DNA from 2 places in the Kitasatospora sp. NPDC058048 genome. Region 1 is predicted to be linked to the other one. Evidence: predicted binding sites of a transcription regulator. Region 1 holds the regulator's gene; the other holds the start of a gene.
What was found. Region 1 encodes HspR, which represses chaperone genes until heat shock. Its sites were predicted from a motif close to TTGAGNNNNNNNNNCTCAA; they were not measured.
Positions count from the first base shown of each region.

Region 2: the regulator HspR is predicted to act here: its motif matches at 1,554-1,572, upstream of lon (endopeptidase La).

Region 1 covers NZ_JBHVRT010000018.1:140,655-149,684, reverse strand. Annotated here, with positions in the region: gene ACFVVA_RS20710 (heterodisulfide reductase-related iron-sulfur binding cluster) at 1-1,579, opposite strand, end outside; gene dnaK (molecular chaperone DnaK) at 1,902-3,743, shown strand; gene grpE (nucleotide exchange factor GrpE) at 3,740-4,360, shown strand; gene dnaJ (molecular chaperone DnaJ) at 4,507-5,673, shown strand; gene ACFVVA_RS20690 (heat shock protein transcriptional repressor HspR) at 5,690-6,217, shown strand; gene ACFVVA_RS20685 (hypothetical protein) at 6,395-7,384, shown strand; gene ACFVVA_RS20680 (hypothetical protein) at 7,454-7,639, opposite strand; gene ACFVVA_RS20675 (hypothetical protein) at 7,947-8,564, shown strand; gene ACFVVA_RS20670 (hypothetical protein) at 8,572-9,030, opposite strand, start outside.
Region 2 covers NZ_JBHVRT010000075.1:2,513-11,542, forward strand. Annotated here, with positions in the region: gene ACFVVA_RS41005 (response regulator transcription factor) at 1-63, opposite strand, end outside; gene ACFVVA_RS41010 (rhomboid-like protein) at 680-1,390, shown strand; gene lon (endopeptidase La) at 1,595-4,045, shown strand; gene ACFVVA_RS41020 (GtrA family protein) at 4,189-4,758, shown strand; gene ACFVVA_RS41025 (ROK family protein) at 4,777-5,991, shown strand; gene ACFVVA_RS41030 (DUF3533 domain-containing protein) at 6,135-7,175, opposite strand; gene ACFVVA_RS41035 (MarR family winged helix-turn-helix transcriptional regulator) at 7,302-7,751, shown strand; gene ACFVVA_RS41040 (MDR family MFS transporter) at 7,906-9,030, shown strand, end outside.

The sequences.
Region 1 (9,030 bases):
GGCGGGCGGAGTCACCGGTGCAGGACTCCTCCTTGCCGAGGATCGCGAACTTCACGCCCGCGGTGTGCAGCAGCTCCGCGAAGGCCTTGGTGGTCTTCTTGGCGCGGTCCTCCAGGGCGCCGGCGCAGCCGACCCAGTAGAGGTACTCGACCTCGGCGGGGTCGATGTCCTCACCGATCACCGGCACCTCGATGCCGGTCTCCTTCTTGAGCTCCTTGACCCAGTCCAGGCGGGCCTTGGTGGCCATGCCCCACGGGTTGCCCTTGTTCTCCAGGTTCTTGAGCATCGTCCCGGCCTCGGTCGGGAACGAGGACTCGATCATCACCTGGTAGCGGCGCATGTCGACGATGTGGTCGATGTGCTCGATGTCCACCGGGCACTGCTCGACGCAGGCGCCGCAGGTGGTGCAGGACCACAGCACGTCCGGGTCGATGACGCCGTTCTCCTCGGCGGTGCCGATCAGCGGGCGCGCGGCCTCGGCCAGGGCGGCCGCCGGGACGTCCTTGAGCTGCTCGGAGGTGGCCTTCTCCTCGCCCTCCATGTCCTTGCCGCCGCCGGCCAGCAGGTACGGCGCCTTGCCGTAGGCGTGCTCGCGCAGGCTCATGATCAGCAGCTTCGGCGAGAGCGGCTTGCCGGTGTTCCAGGCCGGGCACTGCGACTGGCAGCGGCCGCACTCGGTGCAGGTGGAGAAGTCGAGGATGCCCTTCCAGGAGAAGTGCTCGACCTGGGAGACGCCGAAGACGGCGTCCTCGGCCGGGTCCTCGAAGTCGATCGGCTGACCGTCGCTGGTCATCGGACGGAGGGCGCCGAGCGCGGTGCCGCCGTCCTCCTCGCGCTTGAAGTAGATGTTGAAGAAGCCGAGGAAGCGGTGCCAGGCCACGCCCATCGAGGGGTTGAGGCCGATGGTGGTCGCCCACGCGAACGAGATGCAGATCTTCAGCATCGCGAACAGGTAGATCAGGTTCTCCAGCGTGCCGTGCGACAGGCCGCTCAGCGCGGAGACCAGCGGGTACGAGACCAGGTGCTCCGGCCCGTACGAGTCGACGCCGTTGAGGGCGCCCTCCAGGCCGCGCAGCATCAGGATGCACAGGCCGATGCCGAGGATCGTGTACTCGACGTAGAAGGCCTGCCAGGCGATCGAGCCGGCGAACCGGGACTTGCGGCCCGACCGGGACGGCAGGCTCATCAGCCGGATCACGATCAGGACCAGGATGCCCAGGGTGGTCAGGGTGCCGACCAGCTCGACGAAGAGCTGCCAGATCGTCCAGTGGCCGATGATCGGCAGCGCGAAGTCGGCGTCGAAGAGCTGGCCGAAGGCGTTGACGATGGTCAGCACCAGGCTGAAGAAGCCCACCGCGACGAACCAGTGGGCGATCCCGACGATCCCCCAGCGGTTCATCCTGGTGTGGCCGACGAACTCGGTCGCGACGGTCTTCACCCGCTGGGCGGGCTGCCCGAAGCGGGTGGAGTCCGGCGCACCGGTGCGGACCACCTTGTAGATGTACAACGCCGCACGGGCGGCGAGCGCGGTGCCGATCACGAATGTGACCAGCGAGATGACGATCGCTGCTAGCTGCATCGGCTCTCCGTCTCCTGCGGCTTTGCGGTTGAGCAGGCTCTGCGGTTCCACGTTCTTCGGGAACCGAGTGTACTGGTCGGTAACTTGCCGGGCCGACGGCCCGGACATTACCGGTGCACAACGGTTCTCCAGAAGATTCCCAAGCTATGGCGGCAGTCACGTGGGCGCACCCCGCCACGGCGCGGCGGGGCACTCCGGCGGCGGGCGCCCACCGATCCGCTCAGCAAAGTTGAGCGAGCCGCACTCATACCTGTTGACGCCGCCCACCGAGTCATGCATCCTTGAGCCCGTAAAGCTCAACTCTTCCGTGGAGGTATCTACGATGGCACGCGCGGTCGGCATCGACCTCGGTACGACGAACTCGGTCGTCAGCGTTCTGGAGGGTGGCGAGCCCACCGTCATCACGAACGCCGAGGGTGCGCGGACCACGCCGTCCGTCGTGGCCTTCGCCAAGAACGGCGAGGTTCTGGTCGGCGAGGTGGCCAAGCGCCAGGCGGTCACCAACGTCGACCGCACCATCCGCTCGGTCAAGCGCCACATGGGCACCGGGTGGAAGATCAACATCGATGGCAAGGACTTCAACCCCCAGCAGATCTCGGCCTTCGTGCTGCAGAAGCTGAAGCGGGACGCCGAGGCGTACCTGGGCGAGACCGTCACCGACGCCGTCATCACCGTCCCGGCGTACTTCAACGACTCCGAGCGCCAGGCCACCAAGGAGGCCGGTGAGATCGCGGGCCTCAACGTCCTGCGCATCGTCAACGAGCCGACCGCGGCCGCCCTCGCGTACGGCCTGGACAAGGACGACCAGACCATCCTGGTCTTCGACCTCGGCGGCGGCACCTTCGACGTCTCCCTGCTGGAGATCGGCGACGGGGTCGTCGAGGTGAAGGCCACCAACGGTGACAACCACCTCGGTGGTGACGACTGGGACCAGCGCGTCGTCGACCACCTGGTCAAGGTCTTCCAGGCCGGCCACGGCGTCGACCTGTCCAAGGACAAGATGGCCCTGCAGCGTCTGCGCGAGGCCTCCGAGAAGGCGAAGATCGAGCTGTCCTCGTCCTCCGAGACCTCGATCAACCTGCCGTACATCACGGCCTCCGCCGAGGGCCCGCTGCACCTGGACGAGAAGCTCACCCGCGCCCAGTTCCAGCAGCTGACCGCGGACCTGCTGGAGCGCTGCAAGGTCCCGTTCCACAACGTCATCAAGGACGCCGGCATCTCGCTCTCCGAGATCGACCACGTCGTCCTCGTCGGCGGCTCGACCCGCATGCCGGCCGTCGCCGAGCTCGTCAAGGAGCTGACCGGCGGCCAGGACGCCAACAAGGGCGTCAACCCGGACGAGGTCGTCGCCATCGGCGCCGCGCTCCAGGCCGGTGTCCTCAAGGGCGAGGTCAAGGACGTCCTGCTGCTCGACGTCACCCCGCTGTCCCTCGGCATCGAGACCAAGGGCGGCATCATGACCAAGCTGATCGAGCGCAACACCACGATCCCGACCAAGCGCTCCGAGATCTTCACCACGGCCGAGGACAACCAGCCGTCCGTGCAGATCCAGGTCTACCAGGGCGAGCGCGAGATCGCCGCGTACAACAAGAAGCTCGGCATGTTCGAGCTGACCGGCCTGCCGCCGGCGCCGCGCGGCCTGCCGCAGATCGAGGTCACCTTCGACATCGACGCCAACGGCATCATGCACGTCGGTGCCAAGGACCTCGGCACCGGCAAGGAGCAGAAGATGACCGTCACCGGCGGCTCCTCGCTGCCGAAGGACGAGGTCGACCGCATGCGCCGCGAGGCCGAGCAGTACGCCGAGGACGACCACAAGCGCCGCGAGGCCGTGGAGACCCGCAACTCCGCCGAGCAGCTCGTCTACTCGACCGAGAAGTTCATCGCCGACAACGCCGACAAGCTGCCGGGCGACGTCAAGACCGAGGTCGAGACCGCCATCGGCGAGCTCAAGGAGGCCCTGAAGGGCGAGGACATCGCGAAGATCCGCGAGGCCTCGGAGAAGGTCTCCACCACCGCGCAGAAGCTCGGCCAGGCGCTGTACGCCAACGCCGACGCCGCTGCCGGTGCCGCCCCCTCCGGTGACTCCGCCCAGGCCAAGGACGACGACGTCGTCGACGCCGAGATCGTGGACGACGAGAAGCCCAAGGGCGGTGCGGCATGACGGACAAGCCGCAGGGCGGTAAGCCCGGCGACGACTCCGCCGCCGAAGAGGCCGTGATCAAGGCTGCCGAGGAGGCCGCCGCGGCCGGCTCCGGGGAATCCGGTTCGGACGACCTCGCCACCGCCAAGCGCGAGCTCGCCGAGCGCACCGGTGACCTCCAGCGCCTCCAGGCCGAGTACCAGAACTACCGCAAGCGCGTCGAGCGCGACCGGCTGACCGTCCGCGAGATCGCCGTCTCCAACATCCTGGAGTCGCTGATCCCGGTCCTGGACGACATCGGCCGCGCCCGCGAGCACGGCGAGGTCACGGGCGGCTTCAAGTCCGTCGCCGAGTCGCTGGAGACGGTCGTCGCCAAGCTGGGCCTGCAGCAGTTCGGCAAGGAGGGCGAGCCCTTCGACCCGACCATGCACGAGGCGCTGATGCACAGCTACTCCTCGGACGTCACCGAGGACACCTGCGTGCAGATCCTCCAGCCCGGCTACCGCATCGGCGAGCGGATCATCCGCCCGGCGATGGTGGCCGTCGCGGAGCCCCAGCCCGGCAGCCAGGCGTCCGCCCCGGACGCCGAGCCGAAGTCCGCCGACGCGGACAAGTCCGACGGTGACTCGGACAGCTGACAACCTGTGACAGCTGACAACCAGTGCGCTGCGGAGTCGTACGCCGGCCAGTACGGCGGCCGGCTCCGCAGCGCTCTGTCAGCAGCCGTTTGCTCACCGGCTGTTGACAGCACAGTGACGATGGACATCGGGAGGTGGCGGAAGCCATGAGTGGCAAGGACTTTGTCGAGAAGGACTACTACAAGGTCCTCGGCGTGCCCAAGGACGCCACCGCCACCGAGATCAAGAAGACCTACCGCAAGCTCGCGCGCGAGTTCCACCCCGACGCCAACAAGGGTGACTCCAAGGCCGAGGAGCGGTTCAAGGACATCTCCGAGGCGTACGACGTCCTCTCCGACGAGAAGCGCCGCAAGGAGTACGACGAGGCCCGCAGCCTCTTCGCCAACGGCGGCTTCCGGGCCGGCGGCGCCCCCGGCGGCAACGGCAGCTACAGCTTCGACTTCGGCGACCTCTTCAGCGGCAGCCAGGGCGGCGCCGGCCAGGCCGGCGGCGGCCTCGGCGACGTGTTCGGCGGCCTCTTCAACCGCGGCGGCACCCGGCAGGCCCAGCCCCGGCGCGGCGCCGACGTCGAGACCGAGGTGACGCTCTCCTTCGAGGAGGCGGTGGACGGCGCGACCGTCCCGCTGCGGATGACCAGCCAGGCCCCCTGCCGGGGCTGCAACGGCACCGGCGCCAAGTCCGGCACCACCCCGCGGGTCTGTCCGACCTGCGTCGGCGCGGGCACCGTCAGCCGCGGCCAGGGCGCCTTCGCCCTCTCCGAGCCGTGCAAGGACTGCCGCGGCCGGGGCATGATCGTCGACGACCCGTGCCCCGACTGCCACGGCAGCGGCCGGGCCAGCTCGGCCCGCACCATGCAGGTCCGGATCCCGGCCGGCGTCCAGGCCGACCAGCGCATCCGGCTCAAGGGCAAGGGCGCCCAGGGCGAGCGCGGCGGGCAGCCCGGCGACCTCTACGTGACCGTGCACGTCGACCCCCACCCGGTCTTCGGCCGCAAGGGCGACAACCTCACCGTGACCGTCCCGGTGGCCTTCCCCGAAGCCGCGCTCGGCGCCACCATCGAGGTGCCCACGCTGAACGGCCCGACCGTGAAGCTCAAGCTGCCCCCGGGCAGCGCCAACGGCCTCACCATGCGCGCCCGCGGCAAGGGCGCCACCCGCAAGGACGGCACCCGCGGCGACCTCCTCGTCACCGTCGAGGTCGTGGTGCCCCAGCACGTCACCGGCGACGCGCTGAACGCCCTTGAGCAGTACCGCGAGGCCACCGCCTCCGACGATCCGCGCGCCGCCCTGTTCCGGGCGGCGAAGGGAGCGTGACGACCAGATGTCCCCGATGTCCCCGATGAACCCGATCGACCCCGACACCCCGATCGGCCCCGGCCTCGGCGAGGGCCTGCCCGGCGCCGGCCCCCGCCGCACCCGCCGCACCGCGGCCCCGCCGACGTACATCCTCACCGAGGACACTCCGGTGTACGTCATCTCCGTGGCCGCCGAACTGTCCGGTCTGCACCCGCAGACCCTGCGTCAGTACGACCGCCTCGGCCTGGTCTGCCCCGACCGCACCGCCGGCCGCGGCCGCCGCTACTCCGCGCGCGACATCCAGCAGCTGCGCGAGGTCCAGCGGCTCTCCCAGGACGAGGGCATCAACCTGGCGGGCATCAAGCGGATCATCGAGCTGGAGAACCAGGTCACCGCCCTGCGGTCCCGGGTCGCGGAACTGGTCGACTCCCTGGAGGGCGCCGCCACCGCCCTCCAGCAGCGCGAGGCCGCCGTCCACGCCTCCTATCGGCGCGACCTCGTCCCGTACCAGCCCCCCACCCCGCAGTCCAGCGCCCTCGTCGTCTGGCGCCCCAAGCGCTGACCGAAACACCCACCGGCCGCCGGCCCCTCCTCTCGGGGGGTGCCGGCGGCTGCCGTGCGGTGAGAGAGTGCGGTCGTATTCCCTCTCCGGGGGACTCACCAGATCTGGCATGCTAAAACTCGTTCAGCACCAGCGCTGATGGGACGCAGGTAGCACGGTAACGGCAAGGAGTCGCGAATGAGTGGACGAGAGCAACCCCTTGCCGCCGGCTTGACCATCGTCTCGCCAGAAGCACGGGAGCTATATCTCGCCGTCATCCGAGGAGACGGCAAACTGCCGTTGGACTCCGATGGCGACCAGGGTGATCCCGCGCGGGACGAGCTGGTGAGGATCGGCCTTCTCATACCCGACAGCGATGATCCGAATGTTTTCGTGGCCGCCGACCCCGCGCAGCTCTCGACAAGCCTCAGCCATTCGTGGCAGCGTCAGGCACTGGAACTCCTGTCACGCGCCGTATCGCTCCCCTCCGAACTGCAGGATCTCGCCCGGGAATTCCACACCCCGAAGCGGTCCGGAGGGTCCATAGAGCATGTGCGGGGGAAGGCGCTCATTCGGCAGCGGCTGGAGCAGTTCAGGGGTTCCGGGTTCGAGGAGGCCCTGGCGCTTCAACCCGGCGGCCCCCGGCAGCCGGATCTTCTCGCCGGAATGATCGCATACGATCTGGAGACGCTCCGCAGCGGGACGAAGATGCGGACGATCTACCACGCCAGTACCCGGTACCACCAGCCGACCAGGGATTACGTCGCCACACTCGCCCAAGTCGGCGGCCAGTACCGCACTCTTGACGAGCCCTATACGCGGCTCATAGTGATGGATCGGCGCGTGGCAGTGATCCCGATCGACGATGACATGAGCCTCGCGGCCTTCATCTACGACCCTGCCGTCGTCGACTATCTTGCCAATGAGGTCTTCGAGCAGTACTGGAGCCGGGCCCTGGAATTCGAGGGCGACCGCACGGTGCCGCAGCAGGTCGTGTCACGCCTGCGTCAGACGATCATTGACCAGATGCTCGAAGGGACCAATCACCGAGTTATCGCGCGACGCCTGGGAATTAGCGAGCGGACATTGGCCAGACATATAGCCGAAATGCGAGACGACTACAAGGTCGACTCGCTATTCCAACTCGGATATGTCCTCGGCCGAAAGGCGCAGGGGACTTCCGACTGACTCGCCCGGCCGGCTTCAGGCGGGTCCGTCAATAATCTGGCACGCGGCCGTGCGGTTACCCGGCCGTGCTCACTGCCAGGAGATGTCGTCTGCGATGCTCACGGAGGCATTGACGGCAATCGCGTCGTGCGAGTCGGCAGCACTCACGAGAGAGCCGGCACCGAGCACGGCGGCGACGGCAACCAATGAAAGCACAACCACGCGGACAAATTGGTGCATATCAGTCACGCCCTCACTTTTCTGGAGAATCGCCACTAGAAGCGTCAAGCAGGATAACGGTCCACATGGTGCCACGCCAGGGGGAGGCTGTCACCTGCTTCCGCATGCGGGGGTGTGCGTCATCTCTCTGCCAGTCATCCAGATGACACAGGCCAACCCTGGACGCGGCACGGAGATGCGATGGACGATCAGTTCGCCCTCAATGGTCTCGGCAGGGTGCCACACCTTGCCAATGTACCGTCAAATACTAAACCGTTCAGCAGCGGCATCAGTCCACCGAGCAGACCACATCCAACGCATCGCCGACACTCACTCCCCCGGTCGGCCTTTCCCCGGAGTCGACATGACCGAGCCCTACCTGCGTCACCACGACAGCCAGGCCCCTGAGGGTCGGCGTGCACGTGTGTTCCTGGCCGCCCCGCTGATGCGACTGACCGGGCCGGCCGACAGCGTGGTGACCCTCGCCAGCCGGACGCGGCTGACGACGCTCCGCACCACCCTCCTGCGCAGCGGTGCCGCCGTGTACAGCGCGCACCACAGCGACGCCTGGACCATCTCCGGCCGCGCGCCGGAGCCCCGCGTCCCCTCCGACTTCCGCGCCCTCCAGTCCGCCGACCTCGTGTTCGCCTATGTCGGCGCCCCCCTCTCGGCCGGCGTGAGCCTGGAGCTCGGCTGGGCGTCGGCGCTGCGCAAGCCGATCGTCCTCCTGGTCGACGAGGCCATCACCCACAACCCGCTGATCGCCACCATCGAGCAGGTCGCCCCCGTCCTGCCGCTGGTCTTCGACGACACCTGGTCGCAGGAGGCCCTCAACCACACGGTCGAGACCGCGCTCGACTGGGCGGGCATGGCACTCTCCCTGCGCGAGGGCTTCTGGACCGCCCCCGGCGAGCAGTTCAACGTCCCCCGGCAGCAGCCCGCCGTCCCCGGCTACTGGCCGACCGGCGCCGCCACCGGCTGAGCGGCGGCTACCCACCGGACTCCCCCGTCCGGGATCCCCGCCTCCGCCGGCCCCACTGGAACAGCGTCTCCGCGTCGAACAGCTCACGCAGCCGGGCGATGTGACCGGCCACCGTGCGCTCGCCCAGCCCCATCCGGCCGGCGATCGCCCGCTGCGTGAGGCCGCGGGCGACGGGTTGGGCACCGAGCGCCTCGTGCGGGTGGTCCTTGACCAACTGCGAGACCGGGTACCGGATCCCGGCCATGCCCCTCGGCCGGCGGACGCCTCCACCCGGCTCGCTCCGCCGCGGCACCGCGTCATGGGCCCGGGTGGGTTCGCGCAGCTGCTCGGGGATCCGGTCGGCCTCGGCCAACAGGCGGGTACCGGTCCTCCGGAGGTCGCCTCCGATCCGCTCGCCGACCGCCCGGGGATCCATCGCGCTGTCCGAACCGTCCACCAACTGCGGTACCGGCAGCCCGAGTTCCAC
Region 2 (9,030 bases), on a different contig from region 1:
GACTCTGCGCTGGCTGCTCACAGTGCCACCGGTGTTGTGGTTGTCCTGCTGAATTTCTGTCACGGTCACGCCACCGCCCCCAGGGCTGCGGGCCGGCCACCTGTGGGGATGGCGGGCTCCGCTCGTAGTCTTGTTCCGTCGTGGACTGTGCCGGGTCCGCCGTCCCGCCGCGCGATCGGGAGCCGAGGACGGATGGTCGGCCGCCCACGTCTCCCGCGCACTTCGCAGCGTACGGACAGCGGATGCTTCCCGGCAGGTGGACCGGACGTTTCCGGCCCGTGGGCCGGCTGTCGGGCCGCCCTCGGACCCACTGCACGAGTGGGCACGGGCCGATACCTTACCCGGCGAATTTTCACTGCGTAACGGTACGTATGCAGTTCAGTTGACGCCAAGTCGCCGGTCAGAGGCCCTACTGCCGCGTTGCGGGGGAGAAGGTCTGGACCAATGTCGGGAATCCCGCCGTCCGCTACGGCGGTGTTCTTCACGGGCTTTTCCCAGGTGCCTCTCAGAACCTCGACGTACCGTGGCCACGACAACACCCGACCGGGCGGAACCCGCGGCGCGCGCCGGTACGTTGGGCCCGGGCGGGGAGCCGGTGGCTGCGGCGTGGAGCGGAGGCGGCATGGCGGGACTCGGACGGAGTGCCGGCGGGTGCGGGGGCGCGGGAGCGCCCTACGGAATGCTCCGCCTCGGGCTGCGCACCGGCGTCCTCCAGTGGCTGCTGGAGCGGGTGCCGACGCCCCGGAGCACGCCCTTCACGCTCGGGTACCTCGCCGTCGTGGGCGCCACCACGACCTTCGCCAAGCTCGCCGACCCGGAGCTCGTCCAGCGGCTGCAGGAGGCCTCCAGCTCGGACGGGCACAACCTGCTCCAGCATCCTTTGCGTGCTCTTGTGCTGAGCGGATTCTGGGTGGCCGGCGAGGTGTGGATGCCCTACCTGTGGGGATTCGCCCTCACCCTCGCCCCGCTGGAGCGCAGGGTCGGCCCGGCCCGGGCGGCGGCGGTGTTCGCGGTCGGGCACGTCGCGGCCACGCTGCTCTCCCAGGGGGTGGTGATCACCGCGGTGGAGACCGGGCGGATGGCGCCCGAGGCGATGGACTACCTGGACATCGGGGTCAGCTACGGCGTGCTCGCCTGCCTGGGTGCGGTGGCCGGGCTGCTCTCCTGGCGCGGGCGGCTGCTCGCGCTGGGCGGTGCGGGGCTGATGATCGCCCAGCAGATCGCCACCGACAAGGACGTGATCACGGGGGTGGGGCACCCGGCCGCGGTGCTCACCGGGGTCGCGCTGTGGCGCTGGCTGCGCCGGGTGGAGCGGCGCCCGCCCCGGCCGCGTCCGGCCGTCGCGACGGCCGCCGGCGGTGCGTCCGCGCGGGTGTGGACGGCGCGTTGACGCCGTCCTCCGGCCGGGGCGGTCCGGGTCCCGGGGGTCTCCTGCCGGGGTTCCCCGAGGTGCGCCCGCCCCTCTCTTGACGGAGTCGGGCGCGGGCTTCCCGGCCCGATTCGTGTTCGCTCACGGCGAACAGAGCGCCGGGAACATCCGGCGGCCGCCAAGCCTTAGTCAGGTCGACTCAAGTTCGCTGACTGGGGAGAGATCATGGCATCGACGTCCACACCGCTCACCCTGCCCGTGCTGCCGCTCGACGACGAGGTCGTCCTGCCGGGCATGGTCGTGCCGCTGGACCTGAAGGACGCCGAGGTGCGCGCCGCGGTCGAGGCCGCCCGGGCCGCCGTCACCGGCACCGGCAAGCCGCAGGTCCTGCTGGTCCCGCGGGTGGACGGCTCGTACGCGGCGGCCGGCACCCTGGCCACCGTGGAGCAGGTCGGACGGCTCGCGGACGGCGATCCGGCGGCGCTGGTGCGCGCCGTGCGCCGGGTCCGGATCGGGGCCGGCACCACCGGCCCCGGCGCCGCCCTCTGGGTGGAGACCACGCCGTTCCGGGAGTCCTCGGTGGGCACCCCGGTGGCCGGCCGGGCCGCCGAGCTGGTCAAGGAGTACAAGGCGCTGTCCACCCAGTGGCTGCGCAGGCGCGGCGCCTGGCAGATCGTCGACCGGGTGGCGCAGATCGAGGGCGTCGGCGAGCTCGCCGACAACATCGGCTACGCGCCCTTCGCCACCGCCGAGCAGAAGCTCAAGGTGCTGCTGGAGGCCGACCAGGTCGCCCGACTGGAGTACGCGCTCACCCTGCTGCGCGACCACCTCGCCGAGGAGGAGGTCAACGACACCATCCGCAAGGACGTCGAGGAGGGCGTGGCCAAGCAGCAGAAGGAGTTCCTGCTCCGCCGCCAGCTGGAGGCCGTCCGCAAGGAGCTGGCCGAGCTGAACGGCGGGGCGGCCGACGAGGAGGGCGACTACCGCGCCCGGGTCGAGGCCGCCGACCTGCCCGGGAAGGTCCGCGAGGCCGCGCTCAAGGAGGTCGACAAGCTGGAGCGCTCCTCCGACCAGTCGCCCGAGGGCTCCTGGATCCGGACCTGGCTGGACACCGTCCTGGAACTGCCCTGGAGCGAGCGCACCGAGGACGAGTACGACATCGCCGGCGCCCGCGCGGTGCTGGACGCCGACCACACCGGCCTCGACGACGTGAAGGACCGCATCGTCGAGTACCTGGCCGTCCGCAAGCGCCGGGCCGACCAGGGGCTCGGGCCGGCCGGCGGCCCTCGGGAGGGGCAGCGCGGAGCGCTTCCCACCAGCGGCACCGGCGGGCGACGGGCGGGCGGCGCGGTGCTGGCCCTGGTCGGCCCGCCCGGCGTCGGCAAGACCTCGCTCGGCGAGTCGGTGGCCCGCGCCATGGGCCGCAAGTTCGTCCGGGTCGCGCTCGGCGGCGTCCGGGACGAGGCGGAGATCCGCGGCCACCGGCGCACCTACGTCGGCGCGCTGCCCGGCCGGCTGGTGCGGGCGATCAAGGAGGCCGGCTCGATGAACCCGGTCGTCCTGCTCGACGAGATCGACAAGGTCGGCTCCGACTACCGGGGCGACCCGGCCGCCGCCCTGCTGGAGGTGCTGGACCCGGCGCAGAACCACACCTTCCGGGACCACTACCTGGAGGTCGAGCTCGACCTCTCCGACGTCGTCTTCCTCGCCACCGCCAACGTGCTGGACGCCATCCCCGGGCCGCTGCTCGACCGGATGGAGCTGGTCCGGCTGGACGGCTACACCGAGGACGAGAAGGTCGCCATCGCCCGCGACCACCTGCTCCCGCGCCAGCTGGAGAAGGCCGGTCTCGGCGGCGGGCAGGTCACCGTGGACGAGGCGGCGCTGCGCAGCCTCGCCGGGGAGTACACCCGGGAGGCGGGCGTGCGCACCCTGGAGCGCTCGATCGCCCGGGTGCTGCGCAGGATCGCCGCGCAGGCCGAACTGGGCGAACGCGAGCTGCCCGCCCAGGTCGGCCCGCAGGACCTGCGCGCCCTGATCGGCCGGCCGCACCACGTGCCGGAGTCCGCCCAGGAGCCGGCCGAGCGCCGCACCGCCGTCCCCGGCGTGGCCACCGGCCTCGCGGTGACCGGCGCCGGCGGCGACGTCCTCTACATCGAGGCCTCGCTGGCCGACGCCGAGACCGGCGGCACCGGGCTGACCCTCACCGGACAGCTGGGCGACGTGATGAAGGAGTCCGCGCACATCGCGCTCTCCTACCTGCGCTCGCGCGGCGCCGAGCTGGAGCTGCCGGTCACCTCGCTGCGGGACCGCGGCGTGCACCTGCACATCCCGGCCGGGGCCGTCCCCAAGGACGGGCCGAGCGCGGGCATCACCATGACCACGGCGCTGGCCTCGCTGCTCTCGGGCCGCAGGGTGCGCACCGACGTGGCGATGACCGGCGAGGTGTCGCTGACCGGGCGGGTGCTGCCGATCGGCGGGGTGAAGCAGAAGCTGCTCGCCGCCGACCGGGCCGGGGTCACCACGGTGATCATCCCCAGGCGCAACGAGGCCGACCTGGACGACGTCCCGGCCGAGGTGCTGGAGCGGCTCACCGTCCACCCGGTGGCGGACGTGCGGGAGGTGCTGGAGCTGGCGCTGGAGCCGGCCGGGGCCACGGTGCTGGTGGCCGCCTGACCGCCGGCCCGGGCCGCCCGCACCGGCGGCCCGGGCCACGCGCCGGCGCTCCGGGAGCCGCCGGTCCGACGGCCGCCGGCGACCCGAAGGGGCCACCGGCGATCTGAACGGCCGGCGGTACCCCCGCGTGCGAGACTGCGGAGATGCCGTCCCCCACGCAGCGCGCCCTGGCCCGGGTGCCCGACCGGCTGCGCCCCTTCCTGGTGCGCCACCGCCGGCTGGTGAAGTTCCTGCTGGTCGGGAGCGGCTGCTTCGTGCTCACCACGGTGATCAACTTCGAGCTCAAGTTCACGGTGCTGGAGCGCAAACCGGTGGTCGCGCTGACCGTCGCGACCGTGATCGGCACCGTCGTCTCGTACGTGCTGAACCGCCGCTGGGCCTTCCGGGCCGCCGGCCGCAAGCGCGAGGTGCTGATGTTCGTCCTGGTCAGCGCCGTGGCGATCGCCGTCAACGACATGCCGCTGGTGGTCTCCCGGTACCTCCTGGACCTGCGCGAGCCGTACATCGGGCCCTTCGAGCAGGAGGTCGCGGACTTCCTCAGCGGGATGGTCGTCGGCACCTTCGTGGCGATGCTGTTCCGCTACCGGGCGATGCGGCGGTGGGTCTTCGTCCCGCCCGCCGGGCGGACCCGGGCCGAGCCCGTCCCGGTGCCGACGGCGGTGCCCCCGGAACCCGACTACGCTGCACCCGGGATGCCACCGGATGTGCCGTAAAGGGGCGAGGTGAGCCTTATGCGTGAGCCGGACCCGGTCCGGACCGGGCCCGCCAGCCAGCAGGGGATGCGCCGGGCCAACCTGGCCCTGGTGCTCGGGACGATCGCGGGCGGACCGCGCTCGCGCGCCGAGGTGGCCGCCGGGACCGGCCTGACCAGGGCCGCCGTCTCCTCGCTCGCCGAGCAGCTGATCGCCGCCGGCCTGGTGGTCGAGGAGGGCCCCGCCGCGCCCAGCGGCAAGGTCGGCCGCCCCGGCACCGCGCTCGGCCTCAACCCGGACGGGCCCGGCGGCCTCGGCGCCGAGATCGGGGTGCGCCACCTGGGCGCCTGCGTGGTGGACCTGCGCGGGGAGGTCCGCGCCTGGCGGCGCCGGGAGGTCTCCAACCACGGGCGCGAGCCCGCCGCCGTGATGGCCGACCTCGCCCACCTGCTGCACGAGGCCGTCACCGAGTCGGGGCTGCGCCCGGCCGGGCTCACCCTGGCCGTGCCCGGGCTGGTCGGCGACTCCGGCGGGGTGCTCCGGCGGGCCGCCAACCTGGGCTGGCAGGACGTCCCGCTGGCCGCCGCGCTGCGCCCGGCGCTGCGCACGGCCGGCGGCGGCCTGGCCGGGCTGCCGATCGAGGCCGACAACGAGGCCAACCTCGGCGGACTGGCCGAGCGCTGGCTGGGCGCGGGCCCGGACGACTTCCTGTACGTCTCCGCCGAGGCCGGGGTGGGCGCGGCGATCGTGGTCGGCGGCCGGCTGCTGCGCGGGGCCGGCGGCTTCGCCGGCGAGTTCGGCCACGTGCCGGTCCACCCCGACGGGCCGCGCTGCGCCTGCGGGGCGCACGGCTGCCTGGAGCAGTACGCGGGCGAGGCGGCGGTGCTGCGGGCGGCCGGTCTGACCGGCGCCCGGGGCGACTGGGTGGCGCTGCTCGCCGACCGGGCCGGGGCCGGGGAGCGGGCCGCCCTCGCGGCGCTGGCCGGGGCCGGTGCCGCGCTCGGCACCGCGGCCGCCGGCGCGGTCAACCTGCTGGACCCGGCCGAGGTGGTGCTGGGCGGCGGCTACGCCCGGCTGGCGCCCTGGCTGCTGCCCGCGATGCGGGCCGAACTGGCCGCCCGGGTGACGGTGCGGCCCTGGTCGGAGGACCGGCTGACGGTCTCCCGGCTGGGTCGCCGCGGCCCGCTGCTGGGCGCGGCGGTGCGGGTCGTCCGGGCCATCGTGGCCGACCCGGGGCCGCTCGCGGCGGGGTGAGAGGCGTCCGGGTCGACCCGGCCTCGTGGCCGTCGTGGCCCGGCCGCCCCGGCCGGACCCGCGGGGCGCGCCGGCCCCGGAGCACGCGCCAGGCCCCCGGCCGTGGTGGTCGGGGGCCCGGTGACGGGTCGGGAGCGGGCGGCTCAGTCCTCGGTGGGGACCAGCGCGCGGCCGCCGGAGCGCGGGCCGCGCAGGACGGCCAGCAGGGCGACGCCGATGCCGATCAGCGCCCAGACCACCAGGACCAGGATGGGCAGCCCCAGGTTGGTGGAGTCGAAGTAGGCGACCGACTTGGCCGCGCTGGTGCCGGCGCCGTTCGGGATCCACGAGCTGATCGCCCGCCAGAACGGCGGCATCATCGGCGCCGGGTAGACCCCGCCCGCGCTCGGGTTGCCGAGCACCACGAAGATCAGCACCGCGATGCCGATGCCGATGACGTCGAACAGGCACTGGAGCGCCATGGTGAAGGCGCCGACCGAGAACACCACCAGCGCACCGACGGCGCTCAGGCCGAGGATCGAGCCCGGCAGCGCGTCCAGCACCGGCCCGGCGATCACCGTGCCGAGCACGCCGGCGCCGATCGAGTACAGCGCGAGCACGCCGAGGCGGATCACCAGGCGGTGGACGTTGGCCGGCTTGGAGCCCGCGCTGATGCCCAGGATGGAGGCGACCAGGTAGCCGCCGACGCACCAGCCGATCACCAGGTAGAAGGCGGAGAGGCCGTTGGTGTCGCCCTTGGCGAGCGGCACCACGTCCTGGACCTTCACGGTGCGGCCCTGGCTCTGGTCGATCGCGGTGGTGATGGTCTCGGCGGCCTTGGCCGCGGACGGGCCGCGGGCGCCGCCGACCAGCAGGGTGTCCTGGGTGCCGGTCGGGTCCACGACCAGCGCCGCGTAGATCTTCTGGTCCTTGATCTGCTGGGTCGCCGTCTCGGCGTCCGGCGCGGTGAGGGCCTTGACGGCGTCGTTCGGCACCGACTCCAGCGCGCCGACCAGCTTGGGGGCGACCTGCGGCGGGGCGACCACCGCGATGGAGAGGTTCTGCGGGGCCGGCTTGTGCAGCGCCCCGATGTACGAGGTGATGAAGCCGAGCTGGAGCAGCAGCACGCCGATCACGAGCAGTGCCGCGCGCGGGGTGACCGCACTCTTCAGTTCGGCGAGGAAACCCTGCCCCGGGGCTGCCATCCACATCTCCTTGCGTAACGGGGAAAAACGGTACTTCCAGAACCGATACTTCATACCATGAAGTAGTTGGCTTGTCGCACCGCACGCGCCGGGCCGCGGCCGGTGCCACTGCGCGATACTGGCGCGGTGAGCGACGAGGATGCCCTGGTGGCGGTGGAGCGCGAGGTCGCGCTGATGTTCCGGCGGGGCCGGGCCAGAGTGGCGGAACTCTCACGGCGGGTGCACCCCGGACTGGAGGGGATGGCGTACAGCCTGCTCGGCTACGTCGAGCAGGCCGGGCCGGTGCGGGTGACCGACGTCGGCGTGCACTTCTCGGTCGGCAAGGCGACGGTGAGCCGGCAGATCCGGACGCTGGAGGAGCTGGGCCTGGTGGCCCGGGAGACGGACCCGCTGGACCGCCGGTCCGCGCTGGTCTCGCTCACCGAGGACGGGCGGCGGCGCTACCTGGCCGCGCAGGGCGTCCGGATGCGGCGGGTGCGCGAGGTGATGGACGGCTGGTCACCGGAGGACGTGACCCGCTTCGCGGAGCTGCTGCACCGCTTCAACGACGTACTGGGGGAGCCGCCGGCCGAGTGATCCGGCGGCGGTCGCGCGGGCCTCCGGGGTCCGTGGGCGCGGGCTTTACTTTCCCTTGAAGAAAGTTGCCTAATTCAACCATCCAGTCTTATGGTTGCTTACGGCAACGAAATTTCATGATCCGCGTATCCCGCACGCTCGCCGAAGGACCCAGATGACCGTGACCACCGAGGCCGCGAGCGGAACCGCCGCAGCGGCCGACAGTCAACAGATGACGCACCGGCAGGTGATGGAGGCGCTCTCCGGCCTGCTGCTCGGCCTCTTCGTGGCCGTGCTCTCCTCGACCGTCGTCTCCAACGCCCTGCCGCACATCCTCGCCGACCTGCACGGCGGCCAGTCCGCCTACACCTGGGTGATCACCGCGGCCCTGCTCACCCTCACCGCCTCCACCCCGATCTGGGGCAAGCTCTCCGACCTCGTCAGCAAGAAGCTGCTGCTCCAGATCGCCCTGCTGATCTACATCGGCACCTCGGCGCTGGCCGGCCTCTCGCAGAACACCGGCGAGCTGATCGCCTGCCGCGCGCTCCAGGGCATCGGCGCCGGCGGTGTGGTGGCGCTCGGCCAGATCTGCCTGGCCGCGATGGTCCCGGCGCGCGAGCGCGGCCGCTACAGCGGCTACTTCGGCGCGGTCTTCGCCCTCGCCACCATCGGCGGACCGCTGATCGGCGGCGTCATCGTGGACACCTCCTGGCTCGGCTGGCGCTGGTGCTTCTACGTCGGCATCCCGTTCGCGCTGGTCGCGATCCTGGTGGTGCAGCGCACCCTCAAGCTCCCGGTGGTCAAGCGCAAGGCGAAGATCGACTACCTGGGCGCCCTGGTCATCACCGGCTCGGTCAGCCTGCTGATGATCTGGATCACCCTGGCCGGCAAGAACTACGCCTGGCTCTCCTGGCAGACCGCGGCCATGGTCGGCGGCGGCGTGCTGCTTGGCGCCCTGGCCGTCGTGATCGAGCGCCGCGCCGCCGAGCCGATCATCCCGCCGAGCCTCTTCAAGCACCGCACCGTCACCCTGGCCGCGCTGGCCAGCGTGCTGGTCGGCGTCGGGATGTACGGCGCGACCACCTTCCTCAGCCAGTACTTCCAGCTGGCCCGCGCCAAGTCCCCGACCATGGCCGGCCTGATGACCCTGCCGATGATCCTCGGCCTGGCCGTCTCCTCCGCGGTGGTCGGCCGGCTGATCACCAAGTACGGCAAGTGGAAGGCCTACCTGGTCTCCGGCACCGCGCTGCTCGCCGTCGGCTTCGCGCTGCTCGGCACCGCCCGGGCCGACACCAGCTAT